Regions from separate parts of the Nostoc sp. DedQUE12b genome, predicted to be linked through region 2. Evidence: riboswitches for the same ligand, from Rfam matches in the RefSeq annotation. Region 2 holds a riboswitch; each other region holds the start of a gene.

Region 1 (7,426 bases), on a different contig from region 2:
ATGATAACAAGGGACTTACTCTTTTCAAATTAAGCCAACAGCAGTTCTGACTGAAAACATAAGATCAGCTTTTCTTCAGTAGAGCAGAACTTCGGCTAATACTTGCTTTGGCGACACTTTTGAGGGCGCAAGTTAAGAGAATTTCGGCATACATCAAGTAACGCCTGAAGTTGCTAATCCCTTTGCTCTCTATTGCTGTGTGTCAAATGGCTGGTATTTAAAAATTTAGCTCTTGTCTGGGGGGACAGGGGCTGGAAATTTTTCTTGCTTATTAAGGTGATTATGACACAGAACAGTTCAAAAATTCAAGGTAAGTTTTACCCACTCCAGCACGAGGAATGGCTGAAAGCCTGCCGAGAATTAACGCCAGCACAGAAAGATGTGCTGTACTACATTCGCACTCTCGACCCTTATGGCGACGGGGTTGAGTTGTCTGTTTCCGGGATAGCTAGACAACTGTCAGCAGAGAATAAAGAAGTACATCGCTCTACAGTTAGCTGCGCTCTCAAAGCCTTAGATGACAAGGGATTCATTGACCTTGAACTACTGAAAGTCCAAGTCAAAATTTTAGCTGGGGGGCTTCATTGTTGCGATGAGACAACAGTGTTGCCTACAGACAACAGTGTTGCCTCACCGCAACAAGCGCGATCGCTACGCAACAAGCGTGATCATGACGCAACAGACGCGATCGCTACGCAACAACCGAGTTCTGAAAGCCCTACCCAGAGCCAATCTTCAAGTCCTAAGACTTATAAGACTTATTCAGACTTTATTAAGACTCTCTCGGAAGAGGAGCGAGCGAATTTTTGGAAATTTTGTGAGGAAAAAACCAAAAATCTTAGCCAGCCAGTGAATGACATTGAGGCTTGGTTAGCTCACAAGAACAAAGCTGGAAGAAATCGCTGGGAGGTTTATTACGAAAAATATCTGGCATCAATTCAGGTACAAGCCAAAAAAACTGAAACAAAAAATGCTCGAGATGAATTCCGCCGAGAACTCGAAGAACGGCAGCGACAGGCTCAAAGAGCTTGGGAAGAGTCGCAAAGGCAAAATCGGGCTGAGAATACTGGCGGTGAGACATGATTGATAAATTGCCACCCCAAAACATCGAAGCGGAAGAGGCGATTTTAGGCGGTATCATGCTTGATCCAGAAGCAATCGGTAGGGTGAGCGATCGCTTAATTCCCGAAGCCTTTTACATTAGCGCCCATAAAGATATCTATCAAGCCGCGCAGCGCCTTCATTGGTCTGGTAAACCCACTGATTTACTCACAGTTACAGCTTGGCTTACTGACCACGATTTGCTAGTCCGTATCGGCGGGAGAAATAAATTAGCAACTCTGGTAGACCGCACAGTGTCAGCTGTCAACATCGACACCTTAGCCGAGTTGGTAATGGACAAATTCGTGCGTAGACAGTTAATCAAGGCTGGAAATGAAATTGTACATCTGGGTTACGAGACAGAAACTGAGTTACCACATATTCTTGACCAATCAGAACAGAAAGTTTTCCAATTATCTAATCAAACCCTATCTTCAAACACTGAACATAACAGCACGATTAACGTTGCTGCTTACGAGGATTTAAATTCAGCAAACCCCATTTACCATACAGGACTTCATGAACTCGATAATTTGATGGTGGGATTTGAAAGCGGCACACTCACCATAGTTGCGGGTAGGCCATCAATGGGAAAGTCCCAGATCGCCTTGTTTTTGGCTTTCCAAATGATACTGTTTCATGAGCTACCTGTGGTCATCTTCTCCTTGGAGATGACAAAGAAACAATTGGAGTACAGGCTGTGGAGTTTAATTAGTGTTAGCAACGCCTATAAGCATTTAGAGTTAACGCCACTAAAAAGCGATCGCATCCGCAGACATCGCTCAGGTAATAAACCCCTAGCAGACTGGGAATTTACAAGCATTGCCAAAATCGTTGGTATTGCTTCAGAACTGCCGCTTTATATGAATGACTCAAGAGGTATTACCGTTTCTAGAATTGCTTCCGAATGCCGTCAAATTAAGGCCAAAGAAGGAAAGCTAGGGTTAGTTGTAGTCGATTACCTGCAAATGATGGCAGAGGATTCTGGGGGCAACCGCAGTTATGAACTAGGTGACGTGGCACGGGGACTTTACAAAATGGCTGGGGAAATAGAAGTTCCTGTGTTGGCACTTTCTCAAATTTCTAGAGGAGTTGAGGGCAGACAGAATAAGCGCCCAATGATGAGCGACCTTAGCCAATCGGGAATTTTAGAAATGGTGGCAGACAATATTATTCTCACTTACCGAGATGAGTACTACAACCCAGACACTACAGACCAAGGAATATTAAAGCTCATCATGGCTAAGGCACGGCACGGTGAAACAGGCACAGCAACGGTGTTTTTTGACAAGTCCTATGGAATTATCCAGAATTTGCGCTCCGAAAATATCTGAGTCCTCAAACTCCTGTCGAAACCATCCACCTCATTTAGAGGAATTTTTACTGGGGGGTATTGATAATAGCCCTAGTAAAAAGCTTGAAAAAATAGAGATATCCCCAAGTATTGACAACCCTAGTAAAAAGCGCAGAAATTGGGGTGAGGGTAACGGCACTATTCATTGGCGCACCATTACTAGGGGTGGAAAGGACTACCCCCAAGCTTACTATCATTGGCAGGAAAAAGGTACAAAGAAGACCAAGTACATTCCCAAACATTTACTGGGGGTTATTCAAGAAGCAGAGTTCAAGAAGCGCCCAATTATAGAAATTTTGGCATTACTGGGTGTTGTGCCTCCATTTAGTGGAAAACCATTACTCTTCACGGCAAAGATTATCCCCAAGCTTGGTATCACTATGAGTTTTGGAAAGATGGCGATCGCCTCCTTAAAAAGTGCAAGTATATTCCAAAACGACTATTAGTGAAAATAGAGAAGCTAGAAGCAGATAAAGCCCCAGTTAAAGATATTTTGTCAGTATTGCAACTCAAATTATAGAAAAATCATTACCTCAGAAAAGCTGTGCAAATCGTAAATTCTGGATAAGTCTACTACAGGTTTACAATATCCCGTCCAACTCGATTGCTTGGATAACCTTTTGGCGCAAGTCGTAACTATAGAGAAAACCAATTAGCAGCACGCCATAAAATCCAGAAACGGCGTGCAAGTCTCGCCATAATCGCTGATTCTGACTCCATACTCGTGGAATCAATGTTCATAAAAGGGTTCCTTTGTTGCCTCGCAACCACAAATACAATCCCGTAAGCACCACGAGTCCCCAGCAGGCAGCAAGCTCTACTAGGTAATCCCCTACTTTTCCCATTATCAGTTCGCTGTGAATCTTACGAGCGATCGCCTAGAGATTATTATTTTCGTCACGCTCCCTTAAGATTTCTCCCGTGTAAGGGTGAAAAAAGGCAGTCAATGTCCGCTCATCTGAAGTTGTTAACGTCATTTCTGCACTGCAATCTACGCTTTGTGAATACCTGATAAAAAATCGCTGTTCAAAATTGGTAATAGTGATATAGTTACTCCAATCGGTTCTGATGGGGAGCAGCCATCGGACGCAAGAGGGAAAGTCCGGTGCAAATCCGGCGCTGTCCCGCAACTGTAAACCAAAATTAGGTAAGTCAGGATGCCCGCCGGTTAGAATCAATTCGTTTACATAAATCTGCGAGGTACAGATTATGAAAAGAAAACAGGCGTTAGTCAGTCTAACCCTGATGGGAGTTATCAGTTTTTATCTAGTAGTTGGTTTACCCAAACCCGCCTACGCCATGCATATTATGGAAGGTTTTTTACCAGTGCAGTGGGCAGTTTTTTGGTGGGTTGTGGCATTACCGTTTTTTCTATTAGGATTGCGTAGTCTGACTCGCATTACCCAAGCTAACCCACAGCTAAAACTACTACTAGGCTTGGCTGGTGCTTTCACTTTCGTGCTGTCAGCGTTAAAAATCCCTTCTGTCACAGGTAGCTGTTCTCATCCTACGGGGACAGGGTTAGGTGCGGTGCTATTTGGACCGCTTACTATGTCGGTTTTGGGTAGTTTAGTGTTATTGTTTCAAGCTTTATTACTAGCGCATGGTGGCTTGACGACGCTGGGGGCAAATGCTTTTTCGATGGCGATCGCCGGCCCATTTGTAGCTTACTGGATATATAATTTGACAATCAAGTTGGGTGGTAAAGAAAAAATTGCGATATTTCTAGCAGCTGCGATCGCAGATTTACTCACCTACGTTATCACTTCTATCCAACTTGCCCTAGCTTTTCCTGCACCTGTTGGTGGGTTTATCGCTTCATTTGCCAAGTTCGCCGGTATTTTCGCCATTACTCAAGTCCCCTTAGCAATTAGTGAAGGATTGCTAACTGTATTGGTGTGGAATTGGCTGCAATCTTATAATCCTCAAGAATTGGAACTATTGCAATTAATCAAACGAGGAAGTGGCAATGAATCAGTCTAAAAAAGGGTTGAGTAACTGGCTATTAGTAGTAGCTGTATTAGCTTTAGCAGTTGCACCGTTAATATTTGTACGCGGTGGTGAATTTGCTGGTTCTGATGACAAAGCCGAAAAAGCAATTACGGAAATACAACCTGGATATAAACCCTGGTTTAAATCGTTTTTTGAACCCGCTAGTGGAGAAATAGAAAGCTTATTATTTGCCTCACAAGCAGCTTTGGGTGCAGGAGTAGTTGGTTATGCAATTGGGTTATATAAAGGACGTTCCCAACAACAAAAACGTGAAGAATGAGCTTGCAAATAGATACGTTAGCTTACACTAATCGACTGCGAAGATTGCCACCGGAACACAAACTGATTTTTGCATTTACTACCCTTGCTATTTCCCTTGCTACCCATCCGCTAGTGCAAATTTTGATCACGCTTTGGATGAGTACTTGGACAGTTATTTATGCAAGAATTCCGGCTGGAGTTTATTTTCGATTGTTAATGTTCACCATAGTTTTTTGTTTGACAAGTTTACCAGCCCTAATGGTGAATGGAGTTGCGATTCCTGATTTACAAAGCGTCAAATTAGATTCGTGGTATGGACTAACTCTCGGACACTTCTATATTTATATCAGTCATAGTGGCAGTATCCAAGCATTGGGAATTTTAACTAGAGCATTAGCCTCTGTTTCTTGCTTATATTTTCTGATGTTAACTGTCCCTTTCACAGAAATATTACAAACTCTGCGTTACTTGCGATTTCCAGTACTTTTAACCGATTTATTATTACTAATGTATCGGTTTATTTTCATCCTGCTGAACACAGCTAGTGAATTGTGGACAGCACAAAATTCCCGTGGTGGCTACCGCACTCTTGCTATTAGCATGAAAAGTTTAGCAATACTAATCGGACAACTATTACAGCGAACCTTACAACGATATAATCAGTTCTCTCTCGGACTGGAAGCACGGGGTTTTATCAGTGAATTTCGAGTTTGGCATCCCCGCCGCTATCGTCCTCAATTACGGTATATCATCGAAGCCATTTTCGGTTGTGTAGTATTAATAGGATTAGATTTTTGGCGAAATGCAGGAATATTTACTCGAATTTGAGCAGATATATTACACTTATTCAGGCGCACAACAATCAGCTTTGAATGGTCTAACATTGAAGATTCCATCAGGTAAAAGGTGTGCGTTAATTGGTCAAAATGGTTGTGGTAAAACGACACTGTTCTTACTAGCTAATGGTTTATATAAACCTGATTCTGGTATTGTACGTTGGCGTGGTGAACCGTTAAATTATAACCGAAATTATCTTGGGAAATTAAGGCAGAAGGTCGGATTAGTATTTCAAGATCCAGAACAACAATTAGTAGCTTCTACTGTTGAGGAAGATATATCTTACGGTTTGTGTAATTTGGGTCTTCCAGTACCCGAAATTCAAGACCGAGTAGAGCAAGCATTAGTTGAATTTGAACTGACTACTTTAGCAGAAAGGCCAGTACATCATCTGAGTTTAGGACAAAAAAAGCGAGTTTCCATAGCAGATGTGATGGTACTACAACCAGAACTGTTAGTGCTGGATGAGCCTACCGCCTATTTAGATGTCAAACATACTCTGAATTTGATAGCAACTCTGAAAAAAATTCATCAAAATGGAACTACTTTAGTAATGGCAACTCATGATTTAGATTTAGTCTATCGGTGGGCAGATTGGGTTTTTGTTATGGATAAAGGGCGACTGATAGTAGAAGGCAAACCCCAAGATGTATTTAACCAGCGCACACTTTTATCAGAGTTAGAATTGGGCGTACCATTGATATATGAGATGTTATTTGATGGGTTATCTGCTGAATCAGGAGTAGTTAGAGAACGAGTACAGCAACGGATATTAGAGTTATTTCGCAATTTTTCATAATTTTACAGTTAGAGAATGTCAATAAATTAGAGACAATGCTTCTATAAACAATCCAAAAATTTAATCAATTCATACATTGAGTGATGAGTAGATACAGTCTTGCTTTTTGTAATTCGCCATAAAAATTGTTCGGAATTCGATATAACCTCAACTGAGATTTGTGTTGGCGCAAAGTCTTGAATAACAGAGAAACTTTTACCTTGTTTAACCCTAAACCCAACTCTTTGTAAAGCGCGAATAGTCCACACTACTGCAATTCCCTCACCACCTATCAAATTAATTTCTCCTTTATGGAATGTATGGAGATTAAATTCACCAGAAGCAATATCAAACTCTACACCTTCACTTTTGAAAGTATCAGCAAATGCACCACTCAATACCAAATCTTCTGGTGCGCCAATGTGTAAAATTCCATTATTTGCTAATAGCCAAACTTTATCCGCTAGACGCAAAGCTAAATCTAAATCATGAGTGGAAAGGAGAATTGCTTGATTAGTTTCCCGCGCCAAATGACGCAATAATTGCATAATCTCCACGCGTCGCGGTAAATCGAGAAATGCTGTAGGCTCATCAAGTAACATTACAAGAGGTGACTGCGCCAAAGCACGTGCAATCATAATTTTTTGACGTTCACCATCACTGAGTTCGCTAACTTGACGTGAAGCCAAATGTAATGCACCCACAGATTTTATCGCCCAATGTACTATCGCTTCATCTTCAGGTGTCAAATTTCCCCACCAATCAGTGTAAGGATGTCGTCCCAAACTCACCAGAGTATAGGCTGATAGCATTCCCACATCAACCTTTTCCGTTAAAACCAAACTCAACCGCTTGGCTAAATCCTGCGATGCTAAGTTATAGACATTATCTCCCAAAAGTCTGACTTCACCTGCGATTGGGGGTTGCATTCCAGCAAGCGATCGCAGTAATGTAGATTTACCCGCACCATTAGGGCCAAGTAAACAAACCAGTTCACCCGCTTGCAAAGATACAGAAATATCCGATGCAACACACCGCACATTTTTTCGGGATGTTTTATAGCCGATAGTCAAATTGTGAGTTGTCAGAATTGAGTTACTCAT
Region 2 (7,426 bases):
TTCCGATATCATAACTATCGCCTTTTTCTGGACGAAGATTAGGATTACCAACGTAAGTACCACCATTTGCATATAAGCTGAAAAGATTCGGCGCACGGAAATTCTTGATATAATTAGCTCTCAGGGTGGTAGAATCTGTAAGTACAAATTTTGTTCCGATACTCGGTGATGTAAAAGAGCCATTTGTCAGGCTACTAAAATCCTGGCGTAAACCTAAGTTGGCAGTGAAACTAGGGGTAAAGTTAATTTCATATCTAGCAAATAGCGCTCCTTGACTAATACTATCGTCGTAAGTGACTGTTTTTGTATCAACAGAAAAGTCGAATGTACTGTTAGTAGCTGAGACATTGCGGTAATCAAAGCCGTAAACTAAAGTTTGATTATCAGCAAATTTCCAACTGTGTTGTGCTTGCAATCCATAAGAAGCTTGCCTGTTATCATATCGTGCTTGGGATGAATTGCGACTATCAAAACGAGTGTTGAGGAAATCTGCATAAACTCTTGCTGTTAGCAGCGAATGATTCCCACTTCCTAATTTTGAGTTCCAGGTTAAATCAGTGAGAACTTGGTCTGTGTATTTGCGATCGCTATCAGTCAACGAGTTAAAATAACCTTGACCAAATAATGGTTCGGGAATGGGGACTCCTCCTGGTACTCCTTGGTCTTTACCTAAATACAGAGTAGAGAGGGTAAGGGTATTACGAGAACCTAAATCCGCCTTCAACTTGATATTAAAGTTGTTGTAGAGAACATCATTATTTTCTCTAGTTCCCTCAAAGTTAGCTTCTGGGATGGAAAAAGGGTAGTTATTTTCTGCTTGGGTACGGTTATAACCTACAACCCAACCAATATTTCCTATTTTTCCGCTACTATTGATAGTCTGCTGATTTAACCCATACGCGCCAAAATTAACACCTGCTTGTGTCGTCACTTTTTCTGTAGGACGACGAGTGATAATATTAATCACCCCACCGATAGCATCAGAACCATAAAGAGTAGAACCACCACCTGGTAATACTTCAACTCTTTCAACAATATTGGTAGTAAATTCTGAAAGGTCAAAACCACCAGAACCAAGTTCGTTAATTGGTCTACCATCAAGCAAAATCAAGACTTGTGCAGAGTTAGAACCTCGGATAAATTGACCGCTTAAAGCGTTTACTTCTGTGCCAACTGTACCATCAGGCAAGATACCAGGAAGGAATTTTAGTGCTTCTCTGACAGTTTTTGCACCCTGCGCTTCCATTTCTTCGCCAGTAATCACGTAAACCGGACGGGTGGAATCTTTCACTGTCCCTTCACGACGAAAGGGTGAGTAAACAGGTTCATTGAGTAACTTATCGATGACTGTTAGTTCAATATCTGGTTCTTTTTCTTCTATGGATGTTGGGGTATTTTCAGGTGTTATTTGTGCAACTGGTTGTAAGTCTCTTGCAGTACCTTCGTACTTAGGAGACTCAGATATTTGTGCAACTTGATTAGCAATAGCTACACCTCCTCCACAGACCAACTCATAAATTGCGGTAAAAACGAAGATTTTTGAGAAAAACTCACAACAAGTAACGACACGGGAAGTGGACATGAAACTCCTCGTTTTCAGTAAATGCAGATATTGATTTGTGCTATTGAGTTTTGAGATTTAGGCTGAAATTAGCTTGTTGAAATGCATTGCTGTACCTAAATCATCCTGGATACTATTTGGATGACAAAAAAGACTCTGTGGTATTTCTGATGGATACCCAAATTCCTATAGGACAATCCAAAACTGAGTGTCGTTACTAACAGCGAAGCGAAGTAGTAACACTTGCAGAGGGTACTTTCTTAAGTCGATATCTGTACCCATGAAATAATTTAACTATGTGTATCATCTGTACCTCGCAGATAAATGTTTTGTGTCTAGAGTGAGTCGGCGGGCATTCTGACTTAGAGATACGTTATGTTCGTCTCATTACAGCTGCGGGACAGCGCCGGATTTACACCGAACTTTCCCCCTTGCGCCTGATGGCTGCTCCCCATCAGAACCGACATTTATGTGTCACATTACCATAGTTGCTCTCTATATGTAAATTCAGTCGATAATAATTTTGATTTTCCATATCACTTACTGAATTTTAATTATACTTTTGCTACTGCTAAAATCCATAAAAGAAATCCCCTAACTATCAGTAGAGGGGAAGGATAATTTTCGTACATCGTAGATTGAATTTTGTCAAGTGTCTTACGTTTCTAAGAGGTAGTTTAACGCTTTAACTTTGCTATTAAAGCTCTATACGTAGCAATTGAAAAAAACGGTAAAAACAGAAAGCTTGTTTTTAATTTTGGATGAGTTTCATTGTGTTTTTGTTCTTGTTAAAAGGGTGTATTGAGGTTGAAATTCTGCCCATTCTTTGCATACAGTTTGATAACATTGCGGTGGTGTAATTGGTAAATTAGTTAAATATAAAAAAGCAGCTTGATTACCGTATTGCAACAAAAATACAACATCTTTTTGAGGATTATATTTATCTACAGCTTCGAGAATATGTGCATTCATGAAGTGTCTTTGCAGCAGTACGGTATCGGGTGCTGCTAACCAAGCATTTAAGAAAGCTGCGAGATTTTTACGCGGGATAAAATGGGCTTTAAATGTTTCACCAGCACTACTTAAATGCGGAGAATTGGTACTGCAAATTACAACACCACGTTCTCCTCCTAAATAGCCAACCCAAGCGTTGTACCCGATTGCTAATAAATTAGTGGCGATAAAAGTTTGTTGCCAATCTTGAGTGTTTATTTCTGTGGTCATCTTCAATTAAACTCCTTTAGATAACTGCCAAAGTTGGATAGAATAACACAGATGGTTTTCAAAAATATCGCGTGCTGCTAACCCTTCAGCAATTGGCTTTTCTAGCCAACGCTTAAATGCCCAACATCCGAGTGAGTATAGTGGTGGAAGTGCGATCGCTACGACATCTGCAATATATTTAACTGTAGTCAGTCCAAAAGTACAGAATTTCTCAACACACAAATCAATCGTTGGCGCAATATGGGTGGAGATGTCCTCAGTCTTGACTAACTCGAACCCAGCTTTTATTAAAGCTGCTTGGAGTTCACTGGCGACATGACAATTGGAAAAGATACCCTTTTGGTATTCAGCATGAGAACGCATCATATCGGCAAGCAGCAGGTAGCCACCACTATCCAGTAAACGAGCTGCACCTTCGGCTAAATCGTCAACAGCAATATATTGGCTGCTTTCGCTGAACAGAACTAGATCGTAGGAGTTTGAGGCGTGAAAATCTTCAAATCTGGTTAAATAGAAAGGTACTTGAGAGTTGGTATTCTTGATAAACTTTTCTTGCTGGAGTGTGTCAGGTGCTAGTCCCTCAACAATGAAACCGCGATCGCGTAAATACACTGCATTCCCACCAATCCCGCAGCCGACATCCAGCACAGTTTTTACACCCTCTGGAATAAAACTAAAAAGCTTGGCTGCATAAGCTTCTTGAGCCGCATGCAGACGAGTTAGAGTCAATTCCTCACCCACAGTAGGTAGTGGCTCCCAATACCCGTAATGGAGATAGGAGGAATTTGTAAGTCCCATGTAATAATCTATCGCCGCATTTTGGTAACGAGTCGCTTTGGGAATATTTATTAGTTTTGGTTTTTGCATTTATAAATTGGTAGAAACAGTGACAAATTCATGCTTAATATTCCCAGCAATATCAGTGTGTTAATTTTGTCGTTTGATTAACTATGGTATTACTACTTGCAAATTACCACATAATAATTTTAGTGAACACTTAAAGCCCCAAATCAAGCCTGAGATTATTAATTACAAATTATGAATTACGTTTCACAATAACTAAATTGCCTTCTATTTTTGTCTCGTAATTTGATAGTGGTTTTGTAGCTGGCCCCATTTGTACATTGCCATTGGCAGCAAATTCGGAAGCATGACAAGGGCATAAAAATATCTTTTCTTCTGCAAGCCACTCTACGGTGCAACCCATGTGAGTGCAGGTAGGGTTCACAGCCACTAGATTTTTGCTTTTAGAAGTACCAATTACTAATACAGAACCAACAGGTGAGTTTTCATTTAATAGCTGACCAGTTTTATCCAATTCGGCAACTGTTCCTACTGGTTGCCAATCTCCAGAAGTTGATGACATTGCTGTAGTTTCTGGAGCAGAAGCTACAACTTTTGCAGGTAAGCTACTTGCTACATAACCTAAACCAAAACAAGTAATAAAATCACGACGTTTCATAGTTTCATATTATTTAGGCTTTATATAAACAATTTATTGCACCTTACATTTCCGAGCATAAATCTGTAAAATAGTGAGGGGAAAAAGAAATAATTTTCCTCCTATCCCCTGCTTTTCCCAAGATGAAAAACTTAGGAAAATAGATTCTACGGGAGGCTATTCCGCAAGCGGCGTAAACAATTTATCGATGCAGCACAATCACAACCAAACATAGCTACAGCAGCATCACTTTCTGCATCTGTAACCCCAAGCAGAGCCTTTTCACTGTCATCAGCAGTAACATCAATCTCTGCTACGCCTTTTTGCAAATGAGATAATTGTTCAGCGTGAGCGCAGAAAAATTTACCGAGTTTCGGATGTCTGACACAAGCTCTTTGGTCTGATGCTGATACTGGGGTAGTAGCAGCATCAGGACGGTCTACTGGTTGGGGATTTACTGGTTCACCAGCTGTGGTCACTTTATTGGTCATGACCAATGAAGCTAGAGACATCAAAGCTGCGGATTTAGTTGTTAAATTTGTCAGAAATTTATTCATGCAATTGTCCTAGAAGTAGGTTGGCAATTAAAGTTAATTTTCTCTCGGCTTAGTAGGGGAATGCGGAATTTTTTACCTTGTATTTCTTCTATTAAGTTGATACCCAAACAGGAGATTTTTCCTGTTTTTATATATTTAATAACTACTTGGCAGAGAGATAGCAATCGATTATACTCCTACTTTTAAAATTACTGTGTATTTTCTAGGGCATTAGGCTTGGTTGAAATTCTGACCAACGCTTGTAAACTTGTGCATAGCAATCGGGTGGAGTAATTTTTAGTTTGTGTAGAAAATTAACTTCAATCTGATGTTCAGCCTTTAGCACCAAAAGAATGTCTTGATAGGGATTGTATGTTGCAACTGAGGGTAAAATTGATGAAATCATAGATGAACACATTGATTGTGATATAAATCCGCCATCCTGAAACGAACGCAAGTAAAACTCAATCAGATTGGAAGGGAGAAATTGCAGGGTGAAGGGAACTATATCAAGACTTGTAATTGTCGAGTGAGTAACTTTAGTATCGACATCACAAATAACAACTCCCCGCCCAAATGACTGAAATCCCTTCCATCCTGTGTAACCAATTACTAATATATTGTTATGGATAAAGTTGTTTTGCCAGTAGCCGAAATTTCCTTGCCACAAACTATTGGATGGTCGCATTGACTTCCTCCCCCAATACCAATGATTCAATGCGAACTCGATCTAGTTCCCGACCAATTAACACTAATCGCGTTTGACGGAGTTCGCTGTTTTGCCAAGTCCGGTCGTAAAAGTAATCAAATCGATTACCGACACCCTGTAATACTAAACGCATGGCTTTATTCGGAACTGCTACAAATCCCTTAATTCGATAAATTTCTTGCTGTTGCACCAATGTTTGTAAGCGTTTAACCAAGACAGACGGTTCAAATGCTTGGTCTAGTAGTAGTTGCACTGCATTAATGCCGTCATCATGTTCGTGGTCTTCTTCATCATCACAAACTCGACATGAGCGCAATAGTTCGCCATCAATTCCGATTTCACCAAATTCATTTACTAAAACAGCAATGCGTCGTCCTTCATTATTTTGCAGTAAGTGACGAATTAACGTCGTTTTGCCTGCGCCGAGAAATCCTGTAATGACTGTGACGGGTATTTTTTGCATATAAAATACGTTGTTTGTTGATTAAGGGAGCGATCGCAAGAAAGAAGTTGTAAGCGCAAATATCATGCAGTGTTGCCAGGTTAAAATTCAAATATTTATGTTCTGCAACACCGCCAAGGATGAGTGGTCAAGTTGTGGCTGGCGACCCCACAGCCCGGTCATCAGTCGCAGCAGTAGCCTTCGTGGGAAAGACCAGTAAATTATCAGCCGTAGTATTAGCCGCCGCAGTTTCACCATTGGTAGCCATTGATTAGAAAAGCTGCGGTTGAGAATATCGGTAAAGGCAAGCACCACCCAGTTTTCATAGCGTTGCCAGTGATCGTAGCGTTTTAGCACTGCCAGAGAACCCAGGTCTTGTTTGTGTTGTTGTGCCGTTTGCAGCACTTGGGCTAGGGCAGCCGCATCACGAATACCCATGTTTAGCCCCCCTGACCGCCCACCGGATGACAGCAGTGGGCAGCATCCCCCAGCAACGCCAAGCGTGGTTGGCAATAGCGACGGCTCTGCATCAATCGTGCCGGAAACACTAAGGGTTGGCTCAACAAAGTTAGTTTCCCCATTTGTTCGCCGTAGCGTCGTCGTAGTTCGGTCATAAACTGGTCGGGAGGCAGACCAATTATTGCTTGAGCCTCTGCGTGGGGGGCAATCCAGACAATTTGACAGCGACGATCGGGTAAGGGCAAAATTGCAAAAGGGCCGCTAGGCCAAAAACACTCGTAGCCGATATTCTGGTGCGGTCGCTCTGGAGCAACGAAAGCTGTGATACACGATTGCCAGTAAGCCCAGCCGTTAGTTTCGATGCCAGCAGAAGAGCGAATTTGCGAGTTGATGCCATCAGCAGCCACCACCAACTGCGATCGCAACCGTTGTTGACCCTGAGAATTCTCTAGCACCACCTCTGCGGTTTCGGCTCCATAGCGCACGTCAACCACTTGAGTCTCATACCAGCAGGTAATGTTGGCTGCTGTTGCCACTCGTTGCTGGAGTGCCGCCATCAGTACCCCATGCTCACCACAGTAGTAAACTGCTGCTTCTCCCAAATCCTTTGGGCAAAACTCGACTCGGTGAGGATAGTCTGCGTCCGACAGTAACACCCGTGAAAAATGGCTAATTTTTGGCGCAATTTGCGACCACAGCCCTAAATCACGAAAAATTTTGCTCGTCATTGGCGACAGGGCATAAGCTCGCGCTCGCTCTGTTGCTTGCTGCTGTTGTTGTGCTTCCACTACTAAAATTCGCAAACCTGACGATTGCAGTCCACAGGCTAGCGTCAAACCCGAAATACCGCCGCCGACAATAACTACATCGCAGTTCGCCAAATCCATCTTTGGCGATGGGGTAATTGCTGGGAACTCAAAATTAATCGTCATGCGATTGCTACCCAACTAAGCTTGAGGAAGTTCCCTTAACAAGGTTTCTATCCATCAATTCTGTACGTGAGTGCGATAGCGTTCGCGTAAGCGTCCGCTCTGCGGAAGCGCTGCTGCTTTCA
Region 3 (7,426 bases), on a different contig from region 2:
CCATCACCTGTTAACTGCTGAGTATTAAGACTAATTAAATTATCAACATTAAAAGGTTCGTTTCCTGGGATTGGAGTCCCGGCGGGTTGCAAACCAGTAATTGTTTCACCATTTCGCGTACCAGTAATTCCAGTAATCAAGTAAGAACCCAAATCGTTAGGGGTGTCATTAGTAGTGAAAGTACCATTTGCCACAATGCCAGTACCAGAATAATTCCAATTCCAACTTAAAGCAGAAGCTGCTGGCATTGTCCCAAAAACTAATCCAGATGTGGTGGCGAGGGCTATGGCAGATAGAGCTAGATTTTTCATGAAAGTCGTTACTGCGATCGTTCCCGTGTATTATACGGAAATTAGGAAAGATCGTATTATCAATCTTGGCTATTTACTTAGCAGCGATGCCTACGGCGGGCTACGCCTACGCATAACCATACCAAAGCAGCATCAACATTACTAACCTGCTCCCCTGGCGGTATCGCTGGACGATTTACCATCACAACCTTCACGCCTAGTTCTCGCGCGGCAATAATCTTGGGCTTTGTGGCATCGCCACCGCTATTTTTACTGACGATGGTATCAATGTTATTCTCAATCAGAATTTGTCTCTCATTATTGAGGGTAAAAGGCCCGCGATCGCACAATACCATCCCCGGCGGTACTAAAGCATCTTCGCTAGGAGGGTCAATCATCCGCATCAAAAACCAAATTTTCTCCAAATGAGCAAAAGCGGCCAGTTCTTGCCTACCAACTGTCAAAAATACTCGCTGTGCCTGATTTTGCAGGGTTGTTGCTGCGGCTGCAACACTATCAACTTCAATCCAGCGATCGCCACTTTCTTTTTCCCAAGGCGGACGGATTAACATCAGGCGGGGTACTCCAACTTCTGTTGCCGCATCTGCCGCATTGAAAGAAATTTGAGTCGCAAAAGGATGGGTTGCATCAATTAATAAGTCGATTTGCATGACTCGCAGATAGCTAGCCAATCCAGCCACACCACCGAAGCCTCCAACCCGCAAATCGCCCAACGGTACTGACGGTTCACGGGTGCGTCCAGCTAGAGAGGTGATTACTTCTAATCCTTGGATAGCCGTAACTTTGGCAGCTAGTTCTGCTGCATCACTCGTCCCACCCAAAATCAAAACGCGCATCATTTAGATAGATAACGGTGGAATCTTTGCTAAAATCCCCTTTTTCATTGCTTCTGGACGCTCTGACCAAGGCAGTAAACCATCTGCTTTAGCATAGTATTGGCTAGCACATTCCAGTACCGCAGAGGCACTACCATCAACGGCTAAATCACCAAATAAATATGTTAATTTGCCTTTGGCACTAAAGGCGATTACACAAGAACGATTACAAGCACTCATGCATTCAACTTCCTGAATTGGGAATTGTTCTCGTAAATCCCAATCTTGTGCCAGCTGCTGAAGTTGGTGTAAAAGTTTTTCACCACCACTTTCACCTAAGCGTTTTCCATTTTGCCAAACACTGGCACAGGTTTTGCAAACAAATAAAGTATGTTCAGCAACACCCAATGGACTAGTTGGGGAAATATTTGCAGTCGTAGTCATCTGTACCTCGCAGATATGTGAAACTAATAAATCGATTTCGGCGGGCATCCTGACTCACTCAATTTGAGATTTTCGATTTAGTTCTTTAATCTCAAATTGGGTTCACAGTTGCGGGACAGCGCCGGATTTGCACCGAACTTTCCCCGTTACCTCTGGTGGCTGACTCCCACCAGAACCGAATAACCTTATCGATCATACACTAGGGTTATCGGAGAATACGAAACAACAAGCTTTGCGCCAACTATCAAACTGGACGACAACCAGATAAAATACTGTGCATATTCACTACTTGTCCAATAACTGCGATCGCAGGCGCACTAAATCCACTTTCCTCTACCTGTTTGACAATTGTTTCCAATGTTCCAATTAATTCTTCTTGTTCTGGGCGCGTACCCCAGCGCACCAAAGCAATCGGCGTTTCTAAATTAAACCCAGCAGTACTTAATTCTTCCACAATATAAGACAGATTGTGAATTCCCATATAAATTACAATGGTTTCGGAACCGTGAGCGATCGCACTCCAATTCACTTGCGGTCTATACTTACCCGCTGCTTCATGGCCAGTTACAAATGTCACTGACGAACTATATAGCCGATGCGTCAAAGGAATACCTGAGTATGCTGCTGCTGCAATTCCCGAAGTGATACCCGGCACAACTTCCGTTGATATTCCCACTTGAACTAATTCTTCCATCTCTTCGCCACCGCGACCAAAAATAAAGGGATCGCCGCCCTTGAGCCGCACTACAATTGCATGATCCTGTGCTTTTTCAATCAACAATTGAGTTGTTTCTGACTGCAACAACGAATGTCTCCCCGCACGTTTACCAGCATTAATTTGCTCGGCTTGGGGATTAATCATTGCCAGAATTGCCGGACTCACCAAAGCATCATAGATGACTACATCTGCACATTCCAACAAACCTTTCGCTTTCAGGGTAATTAATCCTGGATCTCCTGGCCCCGCACCTACTAAATAAACCTTTCCCAAATACTTGTTCTCCTGTTTTTCTGTGCGGTTCATCTCTGTGTTAAATCCCAAATTAGCTCGGCTAATTCTGCACTTGCTCCCAGTGGCTTGGCCAGTTGGAAATTCACCGCAGAAAATTGTAATTTTAGCTCCTCTATTGAGGTGGCGATCGCATCGGTTATTCCACCAGCGAATAAAAAGTATGGCAAGATTGCAATTTCCCGATAACCAGCAGTTACCAACTCTTTCACCCGTGATTCTAAACTAGGAGGCCCAGCCCAATAAGCAGCTACTGCTCCCAAACTCGCCGCCATTGCTTCCACAGTTTTTTGCGAACCTGGGCGACGGCTACCATGAGCTAAGAGAATCCATGCTTCTGCTTTGATAGCAGCTATTTGCTTTGCCAGCAATTTCTCTAAATTGGGGTGAGAGCCTAAATATGGTTGCAACTCAATGATGATATCTTGACCAACAGCCTGTTGTGCAAGTGCTACTTCGGCAGGAATATCTGTCATCACATGCACTCCCGGCAGTAGAAATAGCGGTACAATTTTCAGGCAATTTTCATTTGGAGACAGTAAGTAATCGCCAAAAGCGCTTTTAGCAAATTGTTGAATCTGCTCGTGTAAAGGCTGAGGACTCATTTCTAAAGCAGCGATGCCAACCAAATGTTCGCTTGACAATTTCTGACATACCAGCCTAGCTAGTTGCTGCATAGCAATTTCTGGGCGGCGATCGCGACTTCCGTGAGATAATAGCAGATAGGCAGATGACATCGGCAAAGCTTGAACTTTCAGTTACTATATCTTACTTAAGATTTAGCCGGGGTTGATAACTACTCTGGTAATTATTGAAACTATTATCAATTACTAAACAGAAGTATTCTTAATCATTTTTACAGCGAAATTCAAGTTGTAAAGTACACAACTACTCGTTTCAAAACTAAGTAGAAAGCCTATTTTTCTTCTGTTAGCGTAGCGAGGCGTAGCCCATTCTGACCCTTCTCCACGAGACGCTCCGCGTAGCTTGCTTCCCCGGAGGGGTACGACAGGCTCAGGGCATCGCTCTTGAATTCTGCTGATATTCTTCTCTTGCTGCTTACCTTATTGTTCTTCAGCAGTGTAAGTATAAAATTGATTAAAAGCTCCTACCGTTTCAAACTTGTATGAAGGTATCCAGGAGTTTATTTTCAAATCCGTATGGTAAACACTAAAAATAACGTAATTTTGTCTTTCTGTAGTTTTGGCAATGATTTCTTGGATTTGCGGGCTAGCCGAGTCAACCAATTTATCGCAATTAAAACGGATTAAATTTTCTATAATGTTAGTAGTTTTTTTACATACATCGGTTTTTAAGTATTTTGTCAGGCGTTGAACTGCATATTCTTCATATTCAGCTTGACCGGGATTGGTTTTCGCCATTGTCACACCCAAGGCGGCGAGGCCTACTGCTGCTCCAGTATACGCGATGATGGTCAATGGTTTCATATTTGCCAAGTAAAATTCATTGTAATTGTTAGATTCCAGAGACTCTAAATCAACTAAGTCCGTTCCTAGAACAAAACTCTTGATCGATTGCTAAATTATTGCTATAATTCAAATTGTTGAATGGCGAGCGTAGCCAAGTGGTTAAGGCAGTGGTTTGTGGTACCACCATTCGTGGGTTCGATTCCCATCGTTCGCCCTACATAATTTCATATTCATAATTTCATATTAATATCTACACTCCTGTAGAAGGTAGGTCAAATGGTGTAAATCCTTGTAATCATAATTTTAACAAGGATAAAGATATACGATCTGTAGCTTTATAGACTTACAGAGTGGCGATCGCAATCCTAAAGCCGTGACCAAGTTCATCCTTGATAGTCTCTGTATTCTCAGATGGACATTAACATCTAAGAAACAACACGGCAAGATCCAGGATTCTGCGATGAACTATGAAGTTTGCTCGGTGCATTCGCTGTGAGTTCCAACTCACCTTTGGCATTTATCAGCCACCCTGTAGCTTCTACAATGGGTTTTGGCGTAGCAGTAGTAGTGTTTGATGGTAACAGGTAGACTCTTGATTCTCAGGAATTGTATTCTCTGGCTCAAATGAACCTATGGTAAGGAACAGAGAACATTTTTACGTCCACTGACTTTCTTTGACCGCAGCCATCGCCTGCGTCTAACTCCCTCATCATAATGATTATCATTACTGAAGAAAAGCAATATTTACTTTACTCAAAGGTATCTCTGATCAGGTTATCGCTGAATTCGGCTCAAATCCTGGCTCGTCAATATTTAGATGCGTTTGCCGTGCTAAGTAGGTTGGCACAATTAAACCGAACTATACAAAGTTTTGTATGGGTAAAGGGTAAAGGTTTTTCCCTTTTACCCTTCTTAATTTAGTTGTGTTTTTTAGCACCTACTTACTTACCCCATCCAGTTGCGCACTTATAAATAAAGTTGATTTACTTGGTAATTGAGTTAATCTCTGCATAATCCACCCTCAGATAGATGAGTGAATTAGAATATCATTTTATTACAAAGATAAGGCATAAATATTGAAAAATTTTTCATGATTTGCTGTCAAACTTATATCATGTTCGACTGATTACTTAAGAATAAAATATCTCTATGTTCATGTTGGGTTTCACTATTGTTAAACACAACATAAATATGGATAAAATATTGGGTTTTGTTTTTCAAAAGTTGCTTGCTTGTCGGGAAACCCCCAGATGTTCGCGGTAGCATTCCTTAAGAGTTGCTGTGCCATTGGTGTACCCTTACAGGGAAGCAAGCTACGTGTAGCGTCTCCCTTTGGGAGAAGAGAAGGTTTTACCCTGCACTATCGCCCTTGCTAGCTCCCCAAAGTACAGATATTATAAACATTCAATTAACCTGATATTAGTTGTATATTAACAGCGCAGATAAAAATGAACTCTGCCAGCACCTATTCAAGGTTGGTTTATGGTAGCAATTTTGAAGATTTATTACTGATTTATTGCTTTTTACGTAATCATACTGTGGCAAGTTGAGGCATTAGAAAGTTCTCTTGTAATTCTCTTAAAAAGAAGTTCAGTACTTAAGTAATTTCAAGTATTTACTAAATAATTTTTATACAGTTTAGAGAAATGGGTTCCCTGAGACTTGCAGTCATTACGTTCGTTTCTAGCCAGTGAAGGATTGCCAGGAATAATCATTGCAGATACTTCGCCAATGTTAATGGACTACTCACGTATCAACTACGAACACAACGGCAAGGCATACTATGATTTACAAGATCAGACCCAAAATACTGGTATTAGCAATTGTTCAAGGGATTGCTTTTCAACCAAATGACGCGCCTGTACCATCTGGGTATATTAAAGATATCGGGCAAGCCTACAATGATAGTAGAGGTTTTGGTTGGGTGCGCGAAGATAGCTTAGGCAATGCTACACACACTCCCCTTGATATCCAACTCAATACACGCGATCGCAACCAAAGTAACATCGATCGGCGACTAAATAGACTGATTCATCTGCAATATCCTCTTAGCAGTTCGGGAACAGGAGTCACGATACCTGCTGCTTGGGAATATGCCCTATCTAATGGTTCCTACAATGTGACTGTTAGTGTCGGTGATGCTACTAATACTGTAAATAGTAAGCACCAGATTAATATAGAAGGGACGGTTGCTATTTCTGGCTTTTTACCAACTGCAACTAAAAAGTTTGCCGCAGTTACTCGAATTGTTAATGTTGCCGACGGCAAGCTCACAATTGATGCTAAAGGTGGTAAGAATACCAAGCTCAACTATATTGCGATCGCACCAGGTAATCGTCCCTCGATCAGAACGACCAATCCCAATGATGGTCAGACAAATGTATCGCCAGATATCTCGATTACAGCAGACCTAAATCTCCCCAATAGTGGTATTGCGGTTAATACTATTTCTGCCTCAACCATCAAGCTGATCGATAGCACTACTAATATACAAGTCAATGCCAATTACAACACTTCCGGTGGTGGAGATGTGATTGTAGTGTCTCCGATAAATCGTCTCAAGAACAATACCAAATATTTGTTACAAATCACCGATGGGGTTAAAGATAGCAATGGTGCTGCATTCTTACCCTATAGGATCAGTTTCACAACAGGCTCCTTTGTGAAACCAGTAAGCAATATTACTTTCGAGCAAATCTCACTAGCTAATGTACCTATCAAACCTTACACCACAGTATTGATTGGGCCTGACAATAAACTCTATGCTGCTACCTTATTAGGTGAGATTTTGCGTTTCCCGATCAATGCTGATGGTACTCTGGGTATGCCACAAACGATTTCCTCATTGCAGACTGCAAATGGTGGTAATCGAACGATCATTGGTATGCACTTCGATCCCTCATCAACAAATGCCAGCAACCTAATTCTCTGGGTAACAAATAACTACTACTGGAATGGAACTGTTGATGCGCCAGAGTGGAGTGGTAAAATTACTCGTTTACGCGGTACTAATCTAGAGACGGTAAAAGACTATGTGGTTGATTTACCGCGATCGAGTCGGGATCATCTAACCAATAGCATTGAGTTTAAGCCCAATGAGCCAAATGTGCTCTATGTGTTGCAGGGTAGTAATAGTAGTACCGGCGCACCAAACACTGCCTGGAGTAATCGTCCTGAGCGGTTGTTAACTGCTGCTGTATTACGAGTAGACCTGTCCAAAATCACCTCACCTCCTTTAAGCGTTAGGACGGAGGATGGAGGTACTTATAACCCCTTTAAAGCGGGCGCACCTATAACTATCTTTGCTAGTGGTATACGTAATGCCTACGATCTGGTTTGGCATACCAATGGTCAGTTGTATGTGCCAACGAATGGTTCAGCGGCTGGTGGCAATACGCCAAATACACCTATTCCCCT

What was found. A riboswitch is a leader RNA that binds a small molecule or an ion and turns the genes downstream of it on or off. The one in region 2 is predicted to bind cobalamin.
Region 1: another riboswitch for cobalamin. It lies ahead of RMY16_RS31105 (energy-coupling factor ABC transporter permease); the one in region 2 lies ahead of RMY16_RS16290 (TonB-dependent receptor).
Region 3: another riboswitch for cobalamin. It lies ahead of RMY16_RS21730 (DUF1636 family protein); the one in region 2 lies ahead of RMY16_RS16290 (TonB-dependent receptor).

What each region holds. Positions count from the first base shown of each region.
Region 1 covers NZ_JAVRCI010000119.1:5,866-13,291, forward strand. The annotation lists gene RMY16_RS31085 (MarR family transcriptional regulator) at 283-1,083, shown strand; gene dnaB (replicative DNA helicase) at 1,080-2,435, shown strand; gene RMY16_RS31095 (hypothetical protein) at 2,398-2,901, shown strand; gene RMY16_RS31100 (hypothetical protein) at 3,037-3,189, opposite strand; gene RMY16_RS33230 (PepSY domain-containing protein) at 3,193-3,330, opposite strand; cobalamin riboswitch at 3,499-3,639, shown strand; gene RMY16_RS31105 (energy-coupling factor ABC transporter permease) at 3,665-4,438, shown strand; gene RMY16_RS31110 (energy-coupling factor ABC transporter substrate-binding protein) at 4,425-4,727, shown strand; gene cbiQ (cobalt ECF transporter T component CbiQ) at 4,724-5,536, shown strand; gene RMY16_RS31120 (ABC transporter ATP-binding protein) at 5,511-6,344, shown strand; gene RMY16_RS31125 (ABC transporter ATP-binding protein) at 6,386-7,426, opposite strand.
Region 2 covers NZ_JAVRCI010000029.1:66,941-74,366, reverse strand. The annotation lists gene RMY16_RS16290 (TonB-dependent receptor) at 1-1,582, opposite strand, end outside; cobalamin riboswitch at 1,891-2,041, opposite strand; gene RMY16_RS16285 (hypothetical protein) at 2,330-2,785, opposite strand; gene RMY16_RS16280 (class I SAM-dependent methyltransferase) at 2,792-3,652, opposite strand; gene RMY16_RS16275 (ubiquinol-cytochrome c reductase iron-sulfur subunit) at 3,822-4,247, opposite strand; gene RMY16_RS16270 (hypothetical protein) at 4,394-4,783, opposite strand; gene RMY16_RS16265 (hypothetical protein) at 4,986-5,450, opposite strand; gene RMY16_RS16260 (GTP-binding protein) at 5,434-5,934, opposite strand; gene RMY16_RS16255 (hypothetical protein) at 6,022-6,351, opposite strand; gene RMY16_RS16250 (FAD-dependent oxidoreductase) at 6,354-7,304, opposite strand; gene RMY16_RS16245 (methyltransferase domain-containing protein) at 7,312-7,426, opposite strand, start outside.
Region 3 covers NZ_JAVRCI010000048.1:25,989-33,414, forward strand. The annotation lists gene RMY16_RS21720 (PEP-CTERM sorting domain-containing protein) at 1-311, opposite strand, end outside; gene RMY16_RS21725 (cobalt-precorrin-6A reductase) at 389-1,147, opposite strand; gene RMY16_RS21730 (DUF1636 family protein) at 1,151-1,570, opposite strand; cobalamin riboswitch at 1,592-1,765, opposite strand; gene cobA (uroporphyrinogen-III C-methyltransferase) at 1,815-2,594, opposite strand; gene RMY16_RS21740 (sirohydrochlorin chelatase) at 2,591-3,316, opposite strand; gene RMY16_RS21745 (DUF4359 domain-containing protein) at 3,644-4,027, opposite strand; tRNA gene RMY16_RS21750 (tRNA-His) at 4,151-4,223, shown strand; gene RMY16_RS21755 (Ig-like domain-containing protein) at 5,793-7,426, shown strand, end outside.